3 regions of the Pseudoalteromonas sp. GW168-MNA-CIBAN-0100 genome follow, and region 3 is predicted to be linked to each of the others. Evidence: predicted binding sites of a transcription regulator. Region 3 holds the regulator's gene; each other region holds the start of a gene.
The links. Region 3 encodes sigma-54, which starts transcription at its own class of promoters, with help from an activator protein. Its sites were predicted from a motif close to GTTGGCACGNNNNTNGNNT; they were not measured.
Positions count from the first base shown of each region.

Region 1: a site for sigma-54 is predicted at 2,048-2,066, ahead of AAEY62_RS11220 (flagellar basal body rod protein FlgF). Genes of this name have one in related genera too.
Region 2: a site for sigma-54 is predicted at 3,947-3,965, ahead of glnA (glutamate--ammonia ligase). Genes of this name have one in related genera too.

Region 1 covers NZ_JBEOOL010000016.1:16,963-23,158, reverse strand. The annotation lists gene flgH (flagellar basal body L-ring protein FlgH) at 1-441, opposite strand, end outside; gene flgG (flagellar basal-body rod protein FlgG) at 458-1,246, opposite strand; gene AAEY62_RS11220 (flagellar basal body rod protein FlgF) at 1,268-2,011, opposite strand; gene flgE (flagellar hook protein FlgE) at 2,169-3,539, opposite strand; gene AAEY62_RS11210 (flagellar hook assembly protein FlgD) at 3,599-4,279, opposite strand; gene flgC (flagellar basal body rod protein FlgC) at 4,293-4,724, opposite strand; gene flgB (flagellar basal body rod protein FlgB) at 4,730-5,137, opposite strand; gene AAEY62_RS11195 (CheR family methyltransferase) at 5,283-6,113, opposite strand; gene AAEY62_RS11190 (chemotaxis protein CheV) at 6,134-6,196, opposite strand, start outside.
Region 2 covers NZ_JBEOOL010000008.1:77,209-83,404, forward strand. The annotation lists gene AAEY62_RS06690 (MBL fold metallo-hydrolase) at 1-526, shown strand, start outside; gene AAEY62_RS06695 (CBM9 family sugar-binding protein) at 594-1,322, shown strand; gene typA (translational GTPase TypA) at 1,690-3,513, opposite strand; gene glnA (glutamate--ammonia ligase) at 4,021-5,427, shown strand; gene AAEY62_RS06710 (DUF4124 domain-containing protein) at 5,541-6,062, shown strand; gene glnL (nitrogen regulation protein NR(II)) at 6,145-6,196, shown strand, end outside.
Region 3 covers NZ_JBEOOL010000005.1:16,901-23,096, reverse strand. The annotation lists gene AAEY62_RS04000 (calcium/sodium antiporter) at 1-126, shown strand, start outside; gene AAEY62_RS03995 (KpsF/GutQ family sugar-phosphate isomerase) at 130-1,101, shown strand; gene kdsC (3-deoxy-manno-octulosonate-8-phosphatase KdsC) at 1,102-1,653, shown strand; gene lptC (LPS export ABC transporter periplasmic protein LptC) at 1,650-2,204, shown strand; gene lptA (lipopolysaccharide transport periplasmic protein LptA) at 2,194-2,739, shown strand; gene lptB (LPS export ABC transporter ATP-binding protein) at 2,736-3,461, shown strand; gene AAEY62_RS03970 (RNA polymerase factor sigma-54) at 3,531-5,030, shown strand; gene hpf (ribosome hibernation promoting factor) at 5,056-5,343, shown strand; gene ptsN (PTS IIA-like nitrogen regulatory protein PtsN) at 5,348-5,800, shown strand; gene rapZ (RNase adapter RapZ) at 5,819-6,196, shown strand, end outside.

The DNA.
Region 1 (6,196 bases), on a different contig from region 3:
CATTACATTAACCGAAATATCGCCCACTAAGCTGTTTGATTGGTTTGATTTTGAATCGCCTGTAAACGACGAATCACTGCCAATACCAAACTGAATACTATCGCCACCTATATTTACAGGTAGACCACCTAATCCAATAACGGGGTCTAAGCTTGCGTCGGTTTCTTTGTCTGTTTCTGTTTTAGCGGCTTTTGTTGCTTGAGTAGACTCTTGCAATTTAACCGTAATTATATCGCCAGTACGTAGCGCTTTTTTATCAGAATATAAGTCGTTTGATGTATGAGTATTAAACAATGAACCTGTGGCTACCAGCGGCTCTAAAATAGGCTCGGGGTACATAGGTGCGTAGTAAGGGTCGTCCTGCACTACTTCACTATTTTGCGTAGACATACAGCCACTTAAAAATAATGTGCCCGCTGTAAATAAAATAATATTACGCATAATTCCCCCTACTCTATTAAAGCTGTTGATTGATATAACTCATCATTTCGTCAACGGCCGAAATTACTTTTGAGTTCATTTCGTAAATACGCTGAGTTTCTATTAGATTTACTAGCTCTTCAGTTACATTTACGTTTGAAGTTTCGAGTGAGCCTTGAATAATGCTACCTAACCCTTCAACACCCGGGTTACCTTGTACCGGCGCACCACTTACAGCGGTTTCGGTATAAAGATTTTGACCGATTGGCTCAAGACCCGACGGATTAATAAAGTCACTAATAGTCAGCTGACCAATGACCACGTTATCGGCTTGACCTGCAACACGCACAGATACTTCGCCGTCTTGCGAAACCGTAATTGATTGCGCATCATCAGGTACATTCATTTCTGGCTGAATAACATAACCAGCGCCCGATGTTACAATTCGGCCATCGCCATCAGTAGTAAACTGACCGTTGCGCGAGTAAGCAATATTGCCATCTGGTTGCAGTACTTCAAAAAAACCTTCACCAGAAATCATCCAATCTAGTGAGTTTTCGGTGGTCAACATGTTGCCTTGCGTAAACTCTTTTTGGTTAGCTACAACTTTAGCACCCGCACCTAGCATTAGGCCCGATGGCATTTCGGTATCTTGCGATGAACGACCACCTGGTTGATTAATATTTTGATAAAGTAAATCTTCAAATATAGCGCGGCTTTTTTTGTAACCTACAGTACTCGCATTCGCTAAGTTATTTGAGATAACCGATATATCGGTTTGTTGAGCGTCTAGCCCAGTTTTACTGATCCACAATGCTGGATTCATAATCGTGTCCTCATTTTAAAGTTAAACTATGCGTAATAACTGATCTTGACGCTCGTCAATTTCTTCAGCTGTTTTCATTAATTTCACTTGTAATTCAAATTGGCGCTGGTGGCTTATCATGTCGACCATTTCGTGAACAGGGTTCACATTTGACATTTCAAGCGAACCACTTAAAACTTTTACATTGGCAGAGGTATCTACTGTTACATTTGCTTTTGGTCTAAATAAACCATCGTTACCTTTTTCGAGCTGTGAGCTATTTGCTTCTACCACTCTAAGCGTGTCTATTTCTTCTAAAAAGTTAGCGGGGGCGCCTTGTGGTCGAACTTGAATAGCGCCATCTTGGCTAAACCCTATTTTTTCGACTGGGACGGGTAATATAACAGGTCCCCCTTCGCCAATAACTTGACGACCGTGGCTGGTTACGAGCATGCCTTGAGCTGTAACGTTTAACGTACCCACTTTTGTGTAAGCTTCATTACCGGAGGCATCTTGCACAGCAAGCCATGCGTTATCGCTCATCGCAATATCTAAGTCTCGCCCGGTTTGAACAATGCCACCCGATACCATGTTTGAACCCGGACGCTCTTGCATTGAAAATACACGTGTAGGCAAACCTTCGCCAAACGCTTGCATAGAACGCGCCTGCGCAAAGTCAGCTTTAAAACCCGTTGTATTTGCATTTGCCAAATTATTGGCTTTTAAAGCAAGCCCTTGTAGGCTTTGCTTAGCGCCAGAGGCCGCAATGTAGACCATTTTGTCCATAGTATCGACTCACATAAAAAATCTCTGAACTTATAAATGCAAAATAGGTGCCAGATTAAATTTGACGCAACATTGAGAGGTATTTAGAAGGGCTTACAAAGAGGACTTATAAAAAAGGCTGCAAAAATGCAGCCTAATATATTTAATGAGGTTTAGCTTATCGAATCTGCAAAATACTTTGCTGAATAGTTGAGTTAACTTCAAGCGCACGTGAGTTTGCTTGGTAATTACGCTGTGCAGTAATTAAGTCTACTAGTTCATTAGTAAGGTTTGTATTTGATTGCTCAAGCGCTGATGAGTTAATTCCACCAAATGTACCCGAACCAGCTTCACCCGCTACAGGTTCACCTGAATCAATACTTTGCTTCCAGCTTGTATCACCCACTTGTGATAACCCTTGTGAATTTGGAAAACGTACCATAGCCACTTGGCCTAGGAATGTTGAGTCACCATTACTGTAAGAAGCGACAATTTTACCGTCTGTGCCAATATCAATTCCGGCTAAACGACCAACTGTTGAGCCATCTTGATCGAGTGCTTTTACTTCAAAACCACTTGAATACTGAGTTGGGATACGTCCTGCCGTGTTATTTTCATCGCGCCAGTTAAGCTCAATACCAGTACCTGGGAAAGTTGCACCATTGTCTAGTAATGTTGATAAACCAGCACCAGAACCCGCTGGTAGCAGTATTTCATCAAAAGTAGTTGTATTTGTATTTGCCACACCACCTGTTGTTGATGGTAAACCACTTGAGTTAAAACCTAGGGTAGTTAGTGGTGTATAAGGTGTCGTTGTTTGTTCTCCACCAGTTGTGCCATCAACTACTTTGCCATCGAGTGTTGCGTATACTTCCCAACTGTTATCTGTACCACCTGCTGCGGCATCATCTTCTTTAGCAAAAAAGTATTGTAAAATATGTGGTTCACCTAGTGAATCATATACCGTTGTTGACGTAGATGAGTTATAAGTACCACTAGAAGCAGGGTCAAAATCTAGACCTGTTGGATCCGCCGTTGCATCTAAGTTAAACGACAAAAATACATTTTCTGTTGCGCGAGGTGAACCAGACGAATCAGGGATTTGAATTGGATCAGTTGTGCTCAAACTTACCGACGTTGTATCACCTGTAGATGAATCAACTGGGAATGCTTGTAAAAAGTTACCTTTTGCGTCAACCATAAAGTTATCTTGGTTAAGCTTAAATGCACCTGCACGTGTATATGTTAAATCTTGCGAAGATAAATCGTCGGTCATCGCAAAATAACCTTCACCAGTGATTGCTAAATCAAGTGAGTTATTTGTAAATTGTAGTGAGCCTTGATGAAACTGCTGCGCAACCATGGTTGTTTGCACACCGTCACCATTTTTAGTCTTACCAGAGCTAAATACTGATGAAGCGTAAACATCGGCAAACTCAGCGCGTGACTCTTTAAAACCTGTGGTATTAACGTTTGCAATATTATTTGCCGTTACGTCTAAATCTTTTTGCGCGGCAGCAAGGCCGGTTAATGCAATATTGAAGCTCATAATTCACCTCTAACCTGTTAGTCTGTGGCCTGCTAGCAGGCGAAAAATACTAAAATTTATTACGCGATTTCTGCTACATCTGTCAGCCTAACCGCACCTTCTTTAGTGTTAATAATAATGCCACTTGAGCCATTAATATTAACGCTTTCAATGTTCTTGAATGTAGCAATGGGCAAGCTTGAAAATTCGCCGTCAGTACTTCCTTCGGCGGTTACTGAGTATTCACCTTCAGGTAAACGCTCACCGGCTTCATTTTTGCCATCCCACGCAAAACGTACTGCACCTGCTGATTGAGAACCCATATCAATAGTTCTTACTAGCTGACCTGATGCATCTGTCACTTTAATTTTTAAGTTATCAACGGCTTCTTCTGCCACTGCAGAGCCTCTGGCATCACCCGTTTCATTTAAATCCAGGGTGTTTGACTCAAGTAAAGCTTGCTTGCCAACAAGTGTTGATGCTTGCAATGCTGAATTTGATGTCATAGAAGACGCTAAGCTATCAAAATTTGAATTTAAATCGCTGATGCCTTGCGCCATTGTGAAACTAGTCATTTGAGCAATCATTTGATCGTTATCCGCAGGGTTACTGGGATCTTGAAACGATAATTGCTGAGTTAACAAAGAGAAAAAGTCTTCTTGTGTTAACGCATCACTCTCATTATCACTGGTCGCTACTTGCGATTCTTGCCAGCGTATAGAGTCTAAATAGGATGAAGATGTACTAATATCGTTACTCATAACCTACCCTCGGTTACCGCTGCCCTAGCAACAGTGTTTTACTTAGCATTTGCTTTGCTGCATCAGCAACTTGCACGTTTGTTTGGTAAGAACGAGAGGCAGAAATCATATTTGCCATCTCCTCTACAACATTGACGTTGGGTTTATAGATATAGCCATTTTCATCCGCACTTGGATGGTTTGGGTTATATTCAATTTGTAATGGTGCATTACTTTCAACAATGCCCAAAACTTTCACACCAACTGCGGAGCCCTGTTGGTTACTTACTGATGCTGAAGCCTTTGTTAGTTCAGCCGCAAATACAGGTTGGCGCGCTCGGTACGTTTTGTCTTGAGATGAACTAATGGTATTAGCATTAGAAATATTACTAGCTGTAGTATTTAAGCGAACGTTTTGTGCGCTCATACCCGAACCTGCAATATCGAAAACATTATATAAACTCATAATTTTTATCCTTGACTACCGAGAGCTTTATTCAGGCCTTTAAATTTGCCGCTTAAAAATTGCAAGCTGGCCTGATACTCCATAGCATTCTGTGTATACAAGTTTCGTTCCACTTGTATATCAACCGAGTTACCATCACCTGTATCTGATTGATTTGGCAAACGAAATGATTCTGAACTTCCCATACTATGAGTACCTCCACCAATGTGTTTATCATTAGTTCTTACCATAGTATTGCCGCTTTGCTGGGTTGACCTTGCCGCTTTTAATGCAGAGGCAAAATCAATATCTTTTGCTTTATAGCCAGGCGTATCAGCGTTAGCTATATTAGTTGCAATTAATTCAGCTCGCTGTGAACGGATCAACATGGCTTGCGGATGCACACCTAATGCTTTATCAAAACTGATAGCCATAACCTTCTCCAAAAAATTGACTTACCCATGAATAAAGCAAAAAATAAGCCATTAATATTAGGAAGTGTTATATTTTTATAAGACTATGTATCTAAATAGAAAAACGACGCTAGGTGCGTCGTTTTAGGGAAGGGAGTTAGCTTAATTACTTCTTTTGGTAAATAATACCAGGGTTGCACCTAACCATATCAAACTCAGTACTTAGGCCAGTTAGGGACTCTGACGCGCCTAAAAATAGGTAACCGTTTGGATTTAACGCTTGTGCAAACTGGTTAATAATTTTAGCTTTTATTTCAGGCGCAAAATAAATTAGTACATTTCGGCAAAAAATAATATCAAACTTGCCCATTAACGCGTAAGAATCAAGCAGATTTAAATGCCTAAAACTAACTTGTTTTTTTATTGTATCGTTTACTTGTGCCATACCGTTGCCGCTGTCTTTAAAAAACTTTTTACGACGCTCTGCAGATAACCCTCTGGCGAGTGCCAGCGCGTCATACTCTGCATTTTTACACATATCAAGCATGGTATTAGATATGTCGGTACCGATAATTTGTGCCCCCATACGAAGCACACCTGGTTGCTTAGCATTAAATTCAGCAACCGACATAGCTATTGAATAAGGTTCTTGGCCTGACGAACTGGCAGCAGACCAAATTTTTAAAGGTCTTCTTAAATCTTTAAATTCAGGGAAAAGCTTGTTTTGGAGTAACTCAAATGGGTATTGATCTCTAAACCACAAAGTTTCGTTGGTGGTCATTGCATCAACCACAGCGGCTCTTAATTGCCGCTCATGAGGCCCGAGAGTTTTACTAACCAATTCCGATAAAGATCCCACATTAAATCGAGTCATTAACGGAGCAAGTCGGCTTTTAACTAAATACTGTTTATTTTCACCTAAAACAATGCCGCATTGCTGCTCTAAAAACGAACGAAACTGGTCGTATTCACTTTGCTGCAAATCTTTATTATTCAAGTTAGTAGCACCTATTTTTGTTAATCACAATGAACCCACTTTTTAACCGCTGTTGCTAATTCATCTGGGTTAAATTTAGCAAT
Region 2 (6,196 bases), on a different contig from region 3:
CAACTTCCCTACCGGTGGTTTTAATATTAGCGAAATGCCGTGGTACTCAACAACCAACATTGACGACTTAATTATTAATGCCGTGCCAGCTCATCATTTTAGCGCTCGTGTATTGGTGCCCTTTATTTACGAAGATAACAATAAAGACTTATGGAATGGCTGGCTGCTTGAACAAAACGGCAGTACCTTATTTTTTGCAGGCGATACGGGCTACTCAAAACACTTTAAAGATATACAGCAAAAATATGGCGATATAGATGTGTGCTTAATACCAATCGCATCTTACTACAGTAAAGAAAGTGGTAAATTTTATCGTTACGTCCACACCACACCAGAGGATGCGCTCAACGCAGCACAAGAGCTTAACTGCAAAGTAATGATACCGTGGGGATACGGTAACTCAAGTTGGAAAATGGGTGACCATACTAGCCACTCTGCCTTGCTGCGCTTATTGCATATGTACAATAAAATGGATTCAAAAGTACCGCTGTATATTTTAAACGAAGGCGAAAGTATTTCACTATAACTATTTACTTAGCTGTTTTAAGATTGTTATTACATTAAGACAAATCCACAATAAAATTGAGAAATTAATGAAAAAATTAGCACTCGCCTTAAGCTTTTTATTAAGCACGCCTGCAATGGCCATTGATGTTGAACATACATCAACTCCAATTACTATTGATGGCCTATCAGAAAGTGCGTGGGATAAAGCCGCTTGGCACGATATGCCTTATTTAATGGATGGCACACTGCCATCAAACGATGCCGACTTTAAAGGGCGTTATCGCTTACTGTGGGATCAAAACTATTTATACCTACAAGCCGATATTGTGGATGACGTTTTAATAGATACACACGCCGATCCAACGTATAAATATTGGGATGACGATGCGCTTGAAGTATTTATTGATAGCGATGCATCAGGCGGAAATCATCAATTTAATCACACCGCTTTGGCATACCATATTGGCCTTGATAACCAAGCCGCCGATTACGGACCTGATAAAAAAGCCCATTTGTATACCGACCACCTAGTCAGTAACTGGAAGCGCAACACCACTGCGCCTTTTAACATTACCTGGGAAGTAGCAATAAAGCTCTACCCTAATGATTATAAAGAAGGTGCTAAAAACACCCCAATTACACTTAGCGAAAAACAAGTAATTGGCTTTATGTTAGCGTATTGCGATAACGATGGCAGTGACGTGCGCGAGCACTTTATGGGCTCACACGAAGTACAGCCAGTAAATGGCGACAGAAACCGTGGATTTATAGATGCCGACGTATTTGGCAAAATCACCCTACTCCCTAAAAAGTAAGTAACTACCAATAAAATAATTGAACACGTATGTTGGGTTGAGCGAAGCGAAACCCAACGCAAAAAAATCCCACCAACAAACACTGATACTTTGCATTATGGCTGTTTCAGCTCTCTCTTTCTCTTCTCATTCCCTTCTCCTTGTGCAAAAGATCTTTAAGTAAATTATTCACAAAGAGGTTAAGAGGCGCTGCGCTTTTAGAGGTAAATATATTATGAAATTTCATCTCAAAATAGTAGTCATATAATTTCGAGCTAAATACTTTCAACTGACGACCTATAGCTAACAGCTCTTATTTTCATCCACAAAAAAGCCGCTGTATTTTTCAATACAGCGGCTTTTAAAATCATTATTCTAAATTAATAGATTATGACTTAGGTCCACGACCTGCACGTTTACGTTCGTTTTCTGTAAGGTAACGCTTACGAATACGAATGTTTAGTGGAGTTACTTCAACTAGCTCGTCATCATCGATGAACTCAAGCGCTTGCTCAAGTGAGTAGTTAAGGTGTGGAGAAAGCGTTTGCGCTTCATCAGTACCAGATGCACGTACGTTAGTTAACTGCTTGCCTTTAAGGGCGTTAACTGTAAGGTCGTTATCACGGTTATGAATACCGATAACCATACCTTCGTATACTTCAACACCGTGACCGATGAATAAACGGCCGCGTTCTTGTAAGTTGAATAATGCGTTAGTAAGTGCTTTACCAGTTGCGTTTGCAATCATTACGCCGTTCTTACGAACACCGATGTCGCCACCTTTGTGAGGACCGTAATGATCGAACGTATGGTACATAAGACCAGAACCCGAAGTAAGCGTCATGAAATCAGTTTGGAAACCAATTAAACCACGGCTAGGGATCATGAAATCTAAACGCATACGGCCTTTGCCATCTGGAGTCATGTTAGTAAGCTCACCTTTACGTAGGCCAACTTGTTCCATAACAGAACCCTGATGCTCGTCTTGACAGTCAATAGTAACTGTTTCAAACGGTTCTTCTAGAACGCCATCTACAGTACGTAAGATAACTTCTGGACGAGAAACTGAAAGCTCGTAACCTTCACGACGCATGTTCTCGATTAAGATACCTAGGTGTAATTCACCACGACCAGAAACACGGAAGCTATCTGGGCTACCAGTATCTTCAACGCGAAGTGCTACGTTGTGTACTAATTCTTTGTCTAAACGTTCACGGATATTACGTGACGTTACAAACTTACCTTCTTTACCACAGAAAGGTGAGTTATTTACAGAGAATGTCATTGTTACAGTTGGCTCATCAACACTTAATGGTGGTAATGCTTCAACGTTTCCTGGGAAACAAACTGTATCAGAAATCTTAAGCTCACCAATACCTGTTACAGTTACGATGTTACCAGCGTAAGCTCTGTCAGTTTCGATACGTTCAAGACCTAGGTAGCTTTGTACTGCGCCAATTTTACCATTACGTGTAGTGCCATCAGCACTGATAATAGTAACTTGTTGGTTAGGAGCAACAGAACCACGTTTAATACGACCAATACCAACTACACCAACATAAGAGTTGTAATCTAGTTGAGAAATTTGCATTTGGAAGTCACCTTCAGGATCTGCATCCGGTGGTGATACTTCGTCAACGATCATCTTGAACATAGGTTCCATGTTGTCTGATGGCTCGTCTAAATCTAGTGTTGCCCAGCCGTTGATAGCTGAAGCGTAGATTACTTTAAAGTCTAACTGTTCGTCAGTTGCGCCAAGGTTGTCGAATAAATCAAAGATTTGATCCATAACCCAATCAGGACGTGAACCTGGCTTATCAATTTTATTGATAACTACGATTGGCTTTAAGCCTTGCGCGAATGCCTTTTGCGTAACGAAACGCGTTTGTGGCATTGGACCTTCTTGAGCATCAACAAGTAATAATACTGAGTCAGCCATCGAAAGTACGCGTTCAACTTCACCACCGAAATCGGCGTGTCCCGGAGTATCTACGATATTGATATGGTAGTCGTTCCAAGAGATGGCTGTGTTTTTAGCCAAAATGGTAATACCACGTTCTTTCTCAATGTCGTTTGAGTCCATCACGCGCTCTTCGTTACCGCCGCGTGTTTCTAATGTACCTGATTGCTCAAGTAGTTTGTCAACCAGAGTTGTTTTACCGTGGTCAACGTGCGCGATAATCGCTATATTTCTTAACTTTTCGATGCTCATATATTTACTCAGAGAAATTAAATTCTCAATGATCCTGCAAGATCTACGCACTCATCCACGCTTTCGCGAGATGTCCCAGCATAGGATTTAAAAGGGCGCATATTATCCCTCATTAATGACATGGATGAAAGTTTATCCAATACATATTTTAAAACTTTCTCAATACTTTTACTAAGTATCTGTTTTATATATGACAATTATATGAATTAAATTTCAATATTTTTTTGAAAAACAGTCTTTTTGACTATTTTTCTGATCTTTTTGTTACTCTTTTGCATTTAGGTTATGCTAATTTCAGCTGATTAAATTAACAACAAATTACGCTCTGTAAATTTTGCACTAAAATGGAATATTTACGCACCAACATGGTGCGTTTATATATTCCATTTTGATGCAATGATATTTTTTTAATTTATAAACAGCCAGTTACAATAATGGCACAAAATCAGCTTAGTAAATACCAAAGCAATTATGCAGCAATAACAAAACCCAATAGTTGGAGGACACATGTCACAATCGGTTTTAGATTTTATTAAAGAAAATGACGTCAAGTTCATTGATTTACGCTTTACTGACACTAAGGGTAAAGAGCAACATGTATCGATTCCTCATCACCAAGTTGATGAAGATTTTTTCGAAGACGGTAAAATGTTCGACGGTTCTTCAATTGCAGGCTGGAAAGGCATAAACGAATCAGACATGGTATTAATGCCAGTTCCTGAGTCAATCAAACTAGACCCTTTCACTGAAGAAGCGACATTAATTTTACGTTGTGACGTAGTAGAGCCTTCTACACTACAAGGCTATGAGCGCGACCCGCGTTCTGTTGCTAAGCGTGCTGAAGATTACATGCGTTCTACAGGCATTGCAGACACTGTTTTATTTGGCCCTGAGCCAGAATTTTTCGTATTTGACGATGTTAAATACAAATCAGATATGTCTGGTTCTATGTACAAAATTGATTCTAAGCAAGCTGCTTGGAACTCAGATAAAGAATATGCAGATGGCAACACTGGTCATCGTCCAGGTGTTAAAGGCGGTTACTTCCCAGTTGCTCCAGTTGATGACTTCCAAGATTGGCGTTCAGCTACGTGTCTAGTTCTAGAAGAAATGGGCCAAGTAGTAGAAGCACATCACCACGAAGTAGCAACAGCAGGTCAAAACGAAATCGCTACTCGCTTTAATACAATGGTATTAAAAGCGGATGAAATTCAAGAAATGAAATATGTTATCCATAACATGGCTCACTTATACGGTAAAACAGCAACGTTTATGCCTAAGCCAGTTGTTGGTGATAACGGTTCTGGTATGCATTGTCACCAGTCACTTGCTAAAGATGGTGTAAACCTTTTTGCTGGTGATAAGTACGGCGGTCTTTCTGAAGATGCACTTTACTACATTGGCGGCATCATCAAGCATGCTAAAGCAATTAACGCTTTTGCAAATGCGTCTACTAACTCGTACAAACGTTTAGTACCAGGTTTTGAAGCACCAGTTATGCTTGCATACTCTGCACGTAACCGTTCTGCATCAATCCGTATCCCAGTGGTTCCATCTGAAAAAGGTCGTCGTATTGAAGTACGCTTCCCGGATCCAACTGCTAACCCATACCTTGCTTTCTCAGCAATGCTTATGGCTGGCCTTGATGGTATCAAAAACAAGATCCATCCTGGCGATGCTATGGATAAAGATTTATACGACTTACCAGCTGAAGAAGCAGCAGAAATTCCAACTGTTGCAGCATCACTTGACGAAGCACTATCTGCACTTAGCGCAGACCGTGAATTCTTAACTCAAGGTGGCGTATTCACTGATGACTTAATCGATGCTTACATCGAACTTAAGTCTAAAGAAGTTGAAAAGCTTAACATGACAACTCATCCAGTTGAGTTTGAAATGTACTACAGCTGTTAATTAAGCTGTAAAAAATATGTGTGTTCTCAAGCCCGCTTTGCGGGCTTTTTTAATGGTAAAATTAGTCAATCTCCACTAAAGTTAAGTTACCGATAAAAATGCAGGGCTGCAGAGTGAATAACAAGATTTTATTACTATTAATTACTTTAGGATTAAGTAATTATGGTTATGCCGGTGAAACAAAAATATACGCTTGGAAAGATAAAAATGGCGTATTAGTGTTCTCAGACACCCCTCATAAAGGGGCCCAAGAGGTAAAACTCACCAGCCAAGATCTTAATATGCCTGCAACAAATACTGACATTTTTGACGAGCAACCTCAGCCTCAACAAGCGGCCTTTAGTATTGCTATTTCCTCACCTGATCATAACCAGACTATTCGTGAAAATACCGGCACTGTTTATGTAACTAGCCGAATAAAACCACGCTTTGAAACGGGTTTTACTATACAACTTTTTATTGATGGTAAAGCACACGGCCCAGCCAGTGACAGCTCAACCTTTGCAATTAGAGATGTAGAACGTGGTCAGCACACACTACAATTAAAGCTTTTTAATAGTAAAAACCAAGTTATTGCTACAAGCGAACCCTGCATATTTTTTATGCACCGAAAAGGGCTAAACCTAGGTAACTAAATTGGGGCATTACTAAACGTGCAGCAGTGTATTTAACCATATAACTTGCTTGCAAACATCCACGCACTAAAATGGTGCAGCTATGATTAATAATAAAAACTTTAGCCCTGAGCTACTCGATGCCATTTGGCAAA
Region 3 (6,196 bases):
ACACTTGCTCTTATTATTATGTCATTGAACTTTAGAGGCACCCAACGTATCAATAGAGTAGAAGGCGGCTTATTGCTAATAGCATTTTTGGGTTACCAAGGGTATATTTTTAGTCAAGTAGGATAAATTATGGCAACGCTAAATTTTATTGAACAAGGCCTTCGCGTTTTAGATGTTGAGCGCCAAGCACTTAGTGATATTGCACAATATGTAGATGAAAATTTTCATAACGCGTGCCAATTAATGTACGACTGCGAAGGCCGTATTATTGTCATTGGTATGGGTAAGTCAGGTCATATTGGCAATAAAATAGCGGCAACCCTTGCAAGCACTGGCAGTCCAGCATTTTTTGTTCACCCTGGTGAAGCAAGTCATGGTGATTTAGGTATGATCACTAAAAATGACGTGGTTATGCTTATTTCTAATTCAGGGGAGACCAGCGAAGTTTTAAATATAATTCCGGTTTTAAAACGACTTGGTGCCAAAATGATATCGATGACTGGCAATACGCAATCAACCATGGCGACCCTTGCTAATGTACATGTGTGTATTAAAGTAGAAAAAGAAGCCTGTTCATTGGGTCTAGCTCCTACATCAAGTACCACTGCAACGCTTGCGATGGGCGATGCCATGGCGGTTGCATTATTAGAAGCTCGCGGCTTTACAGCTGATGACTTCGCGCTATCTCACCCAGGTGGTAGTTTAGGCAAGCGCTTATTACTTACTTTAAAAGATGTTATGCACAGCGGCGCAAATACACCTATTATTAGCGTTTCACAAACAGTTAAAGACGCCCTTATTGAAATGTCTGCTAAAGGTTTAGGCATGACAGCCATTGTTGGTGAAAATCAGCAACTCGTGGGATTATTTACCGATGGCGATTTGCGTCGTATTTTAGAACAAAGAATTGATATTCATACAACACAAATAGATGTTGTTATGACTAAGTCATGCACTACGGCTACGCAAGATATTTTGGCTGCTGAAGCGCTTAATATTATGGAAAACAAACGTATAAATGGCTTAATCGTCGTCAATGAGGAAAACCAACCTATTGGCGCATTAAACATGCAAGACCTATTAAAAGCAGGAGTATTATAAATGCAATTTGAAGAACTCTATCAACCGCTGAGCGATGATGCAAAAGCACGCGCTAAAAAAGTAAAACTACTTATATGCGATATTGATGGTGTATTTTCTGATGGCCGTATTTATCTTGGTAATCAAGGTGAAGAGCTAAAAGCATTTAATACAAAAGATGGTTTTGGCATTAAAGCGCTTATAAACAGTGGCTTTGAAGTGGCTGTAATTACTGGTCGTCATTCACAAATAGTGCAACAACGTATGAGCAGCTTAACCGTACAGCATATTTATCAAGGCCAAGAAAATAAGCTCATTGCCTATCAAGAATTAAAGGACAAACTCAACCTTAGCGATGAACAAATTGCTTATATCGGTGATGATGGTCCTGACATGCCCGTTATGGAATTAGTCGGCTTTGCTGTTGCAGTAAATGATGCCCATCCACTTATTAAACGTTTATCACACTATGTAACGCAAATGCCTGGCGGCTTTGGTGCAGTAAGAGAGCTCACAGACTTACTTATGCTTGAAAATGGTAAAGCGTTGACTACACAAGGCACTAGTTCATGAATGCAGCGCGCATAATATTAAGCGTTTTATTCATTAGCTGTATGGTTTGGCTTTGGTACCCTTATTTTACACAAACAAATATTGTGCCTCAGACTGAGCCTGAAGTTATTGCCAAGCCTGATTACATAGCCATAGAACTCAAACAAACAGCCTATGACGAACAAGGTAAAATTAGCCACAAAGTCACTGCGGCTAAAATGGAGCTATATCAACAATTAGGTTTTACGTTTTTTGAAAAACCTATTTTTACTTTATATAACGAAAAGCAAAAGTGGCAAATAAATGCAGACGAAGCAACATTATACGAAGACAAACAATTAATTTTAGAAGGCAATGTGGTTGCCAAAAACTTAACCGATAACGCCATGATAGACAAAATCAATGCTGATAATATTCAGGTAGATATAAAGCTATTAACAATGCGTTCGGAGCAACCCGTTATCATCACTGGACCCAATTTAAAAATCACTGGTAAAGGCCTAGAAGCCGACTTAAAAACCGAAGTGATAAAACTAATTAACCATACGCGAACCATATATTATGACCAATAAAATATTAAAATCACTTATTATTCCTACACTTATACTAGCATTTAATAGTAGTGCTGCAGAGCAAAACACGCAACCGACTGCAAATCAAATTTCAATAAGCGCCGATAAGCAAGAAGGTCAATTAAAAGCTAATGTCGGAATTTTTGAGAAAAACGTTGAAATTATTCACGGTAACCGCCGTATCACAGCCGACCGCTTAGAAGTACATAAACGCGATGAACTTGGTGATAATAAACAATTATTAATTGCTACAGGTAGCCCTGCGCACTTTGAAGAAAAGCAATCAGATGGCACGACTATGAGCGCCAGTGCTGACGAAGTACGTTATGATGTATCTAAGCGTTTTTTAACGCTTGTTGGTAATGCACAAGTATCGCAAGCGGGACAAAAAATAAATGCTAAAAGCATTACCTACGATATAGAGCAGCAGCTAATCAGTGCCGAAAAAGATGAAAACTCAACTGACCGCGTTCACACAATTTTAGTGCCAATCGAGACTAAAAAAAGTAAAAAAAGCGACAAAGGTCAACCATGAGCACATTAAAAGCAGAGCTATTAGCAAAGAGCTATAAAGGCCGTGAAGTTGTAAAAAACGTCGGCCTTGAAGTCAAAGCTGGCAGTATTGTTGGCTTACTTGGCCCTAACGGCGCAGGTAAAACCACCACGTTTTATATGATAGTAGGACTTGTACCTAGCGACAAAGGTAAAATATCGATAGACGATAACGATATTACTCTTTTACCTATGCATAGTCGTGCTAGATTAGGCATTGGCTACTTACCGCAAGAGTCTTCAATATTCAGAAAGCTGACTGTTTATCAAAACTTAATGGCCATTTTAGAAACGCGCAAAGAGTTAAATAAACAAGCTAGAGAAGACACTCTCGATAAATTATTAGATGAATTTAGCATACAACACATTCGTGATAGCCAAGGTATGGCATTGTCAGGAGGCGAACGTCGTCGTGTTGAAATAGCACGTGCCCTGGCAGCAGATCCTAAATTTATATTACTGGATGAACCATTTGCAGGTGTTGACCCGATTTCGGTATTAGATATAAAGAAAATAATAGAACATCTTAAAAATCGTGGGATTGGTGTATTAATTACCGATCATAACGTAAGAGAAACCCTTGATGTTTGTGAAAAAGCCTACATTGTTTCTCATGGGGAGCTGATTGCATCAGGTACTCCAGAACACGTATTAAATGATAAAACAGTACGCGATGTTTACTTAGGCGAGCAATTTAGGCTGTAACATTTACGCCATGTCTTTAAGCATCTGCTAGTATTAATTATAACAACATAAAAGGATTGTTAGAGATACATGAGGCAATCACTACAGCTGCGCATGGGCCAGCAACTTACAATGACTCCACAGCTGCAACAAGCTATTCGTTTGTTGCAACTCAGTACATTGGATCTCCAGCAAGAAATACAAGAAGCTCTCGACAGCAACCCGCTATTAGAGGTTGAAGAAGCAGACTATTCAGAAGACGCTGCAGGTAAAAACGAGCAAAAAGCAGATACAGATGACATAACTGTTAGCGCATCTGCCGATGATGCTCCAAGTGAATACGAACAAGATAGTGGTGAAGCACTTGCAAAAGACACGCTAAGTGACGACATGGCTATGGATGTTAGTTGGGATGAGTACATGAGTGCCGCCCCAGCAGCATCATCGGGTCCGATGCCTGAAGACGAATCAATATACCAAGGCGCCTCTACTGAAACGCTCCATGAGTATTTAATGTGGCAGTTACAACTAACGCCATTTAGCCCTACAGACGAAGCTATTGCTATTGCGATTGTAGAAGCCGTCGATGATTCAGGTATTTTAACACTAAGCTGCGAAGAGATTTTAGAAAGCTTTAATCAAGAAAACGAAGATGATAACGAAGTCGAACTTGATGAAATTGAAGCTGTATTAAAACGCATCCAACTGTTTGATCCTGTTGGTATTGCTGCACGTAGTTTACAAGAGTGTTTGTGTATTCAGCTTAACCAGTTTGATAAAGAAACACCTTACATTAATGAAACAAAAATGATTTTAACCGAGCATATTGATTTATTAGCTGCTCGTGACTATCGTACATTAATGAAGAAAACTAAGCTCAAAGAAGAAGAGCTTAAGGAAGTAATGACATTAATACATACTCTAAGCCCTAAACCTGCAGATACTATTGTAAGAGAAGAATCTGAGTATGTTATTCCTGATGTGTCAGTTAAAAAAATTAAAGGCCGCTGGGTTGTTGAGTTAAACCCAGACAGCATGCCTAAAATTCGTGTTAATAGCCAATACGCGGCAATGTCTCGCACTGTAAAATCCAGTGGTGACAGCCAGTTTATTCGCTCGCATTTACAAGAAGCTAAATGGTTTATTAAAAGCTTAGAAAGTAGAAACGACACGCTATTAAAAGTAACAAATTGTATTGTTAAGCAACAACAAGGCTTTTTTGAACACGGTCCTGAAGCCATGAAACCAATGGTTTTAAATGATGTTGCTGAAATGGTAGAAATGCACGAATCAACAATTTCGCGCGTAACAACCCAAAAGTATATGCACACACCCCGTGGTATATTTGAGCTTAAATACTTTTTCTCAAGCCATGTAAGCACCGAAAACGGTGGTGAATGTTCATCTACAGCAATCCGTGCGCTTATCCGAAAATTAATCGCAGCAGAAAACTCAGCAAAACCATTGAGTGATAGCAAAATAGCGGATATATTGGCTGAGCAAGGAATTAAAGTAGCGAGACGTACAATCGCAAAATACCGCGAATCTCTGGCTATTCCACCGTCAAATCAACGTAAAAGTTTGATTTAAGACGCAAAAAAAGAGGGTAATGCTTATGCAACTAAACTTAACTGGTCGTCACGTAGAATTAACCGATTCACTAAGAGACTATATTAATACCAAATTTGCGAAGCTAGAAAGACACTCTGATCATATTAATAATGTTCATGTCATTCTCGATGTAGAAAAATTAAATCAAAAAGCAGAAGCCACCATACACGTAAGCGGTGCTGAGTTATTTGCCTCTACAGAACATCAAGATATGTATGCCGCCATTGACTCGTTGATCGACAAGCTCGATCGACAAGTAATTAAACACAAAGAGAAGCTTGCTCGACACTAATATGATGAAATTAAGCTCACTTATATGCCAGGACTGCAGCAAAGCTGCGGTCCTTTTTAATAGCAAAAAAAGAATTTTAGAGTTCATTAGCGAACTTGCTCACGACAAACTTCCGTATTTACCGCAACAAGATATTCTTAATGCTTTAATGAGCAGAGAAAAATTGGGTAGTACAGGTATAGGGCGTGGCATTGCCATTCCTCATGGAAGAATGAGCGGTGCAGAAGAGCCTTTGGCTTTAGTACTCGTTAGCGAAACTCCAATAAATTTTGATGCAATCGATAATCGCCCTGTTGATATTTTCGTCGCACTCATCGTACCAGATGGCGATAACCAGCAGCACTTAAAGACTCTAGCAACCATTGCTGATAAACTAAACAACAAAGATTTTTGTAAACAGTTACGCAGTGCAAAATCAGATACTGAGCTTTACCAAGTTATTGTCAATCAATCATAGTTTTATAAAGGGTGTTAAATGGAGTTAATTATCATAAGCGGCCGTTCTGGTTCTGGAAAGTCGGTTGCTTTACGCATTGTAGAAGATTTAGGTTATTATTGCGTAGATAATATTCCAGTTAACTTGCTTCCTTCATTAGTTCGCAGTGTGTCTGATAGCTACGATAAAATTGCTGTTAGCATTGATGTACGGAACATCCCTAAACAACAAGATGAATTTAACGATATTCTTGAATACTTGCCAGGCTTTGCAAACCCTACGTTATTTTATTTAGATAGCGACGATCAAACATTGATAAAACGTTTTTCTGAAACTCGTAGATTACACCCACTATCAATTGACTCGTTGCCTCTTGATTTAGCCATCAAAAAAGAAAAAGAATTACTTGATGTATTA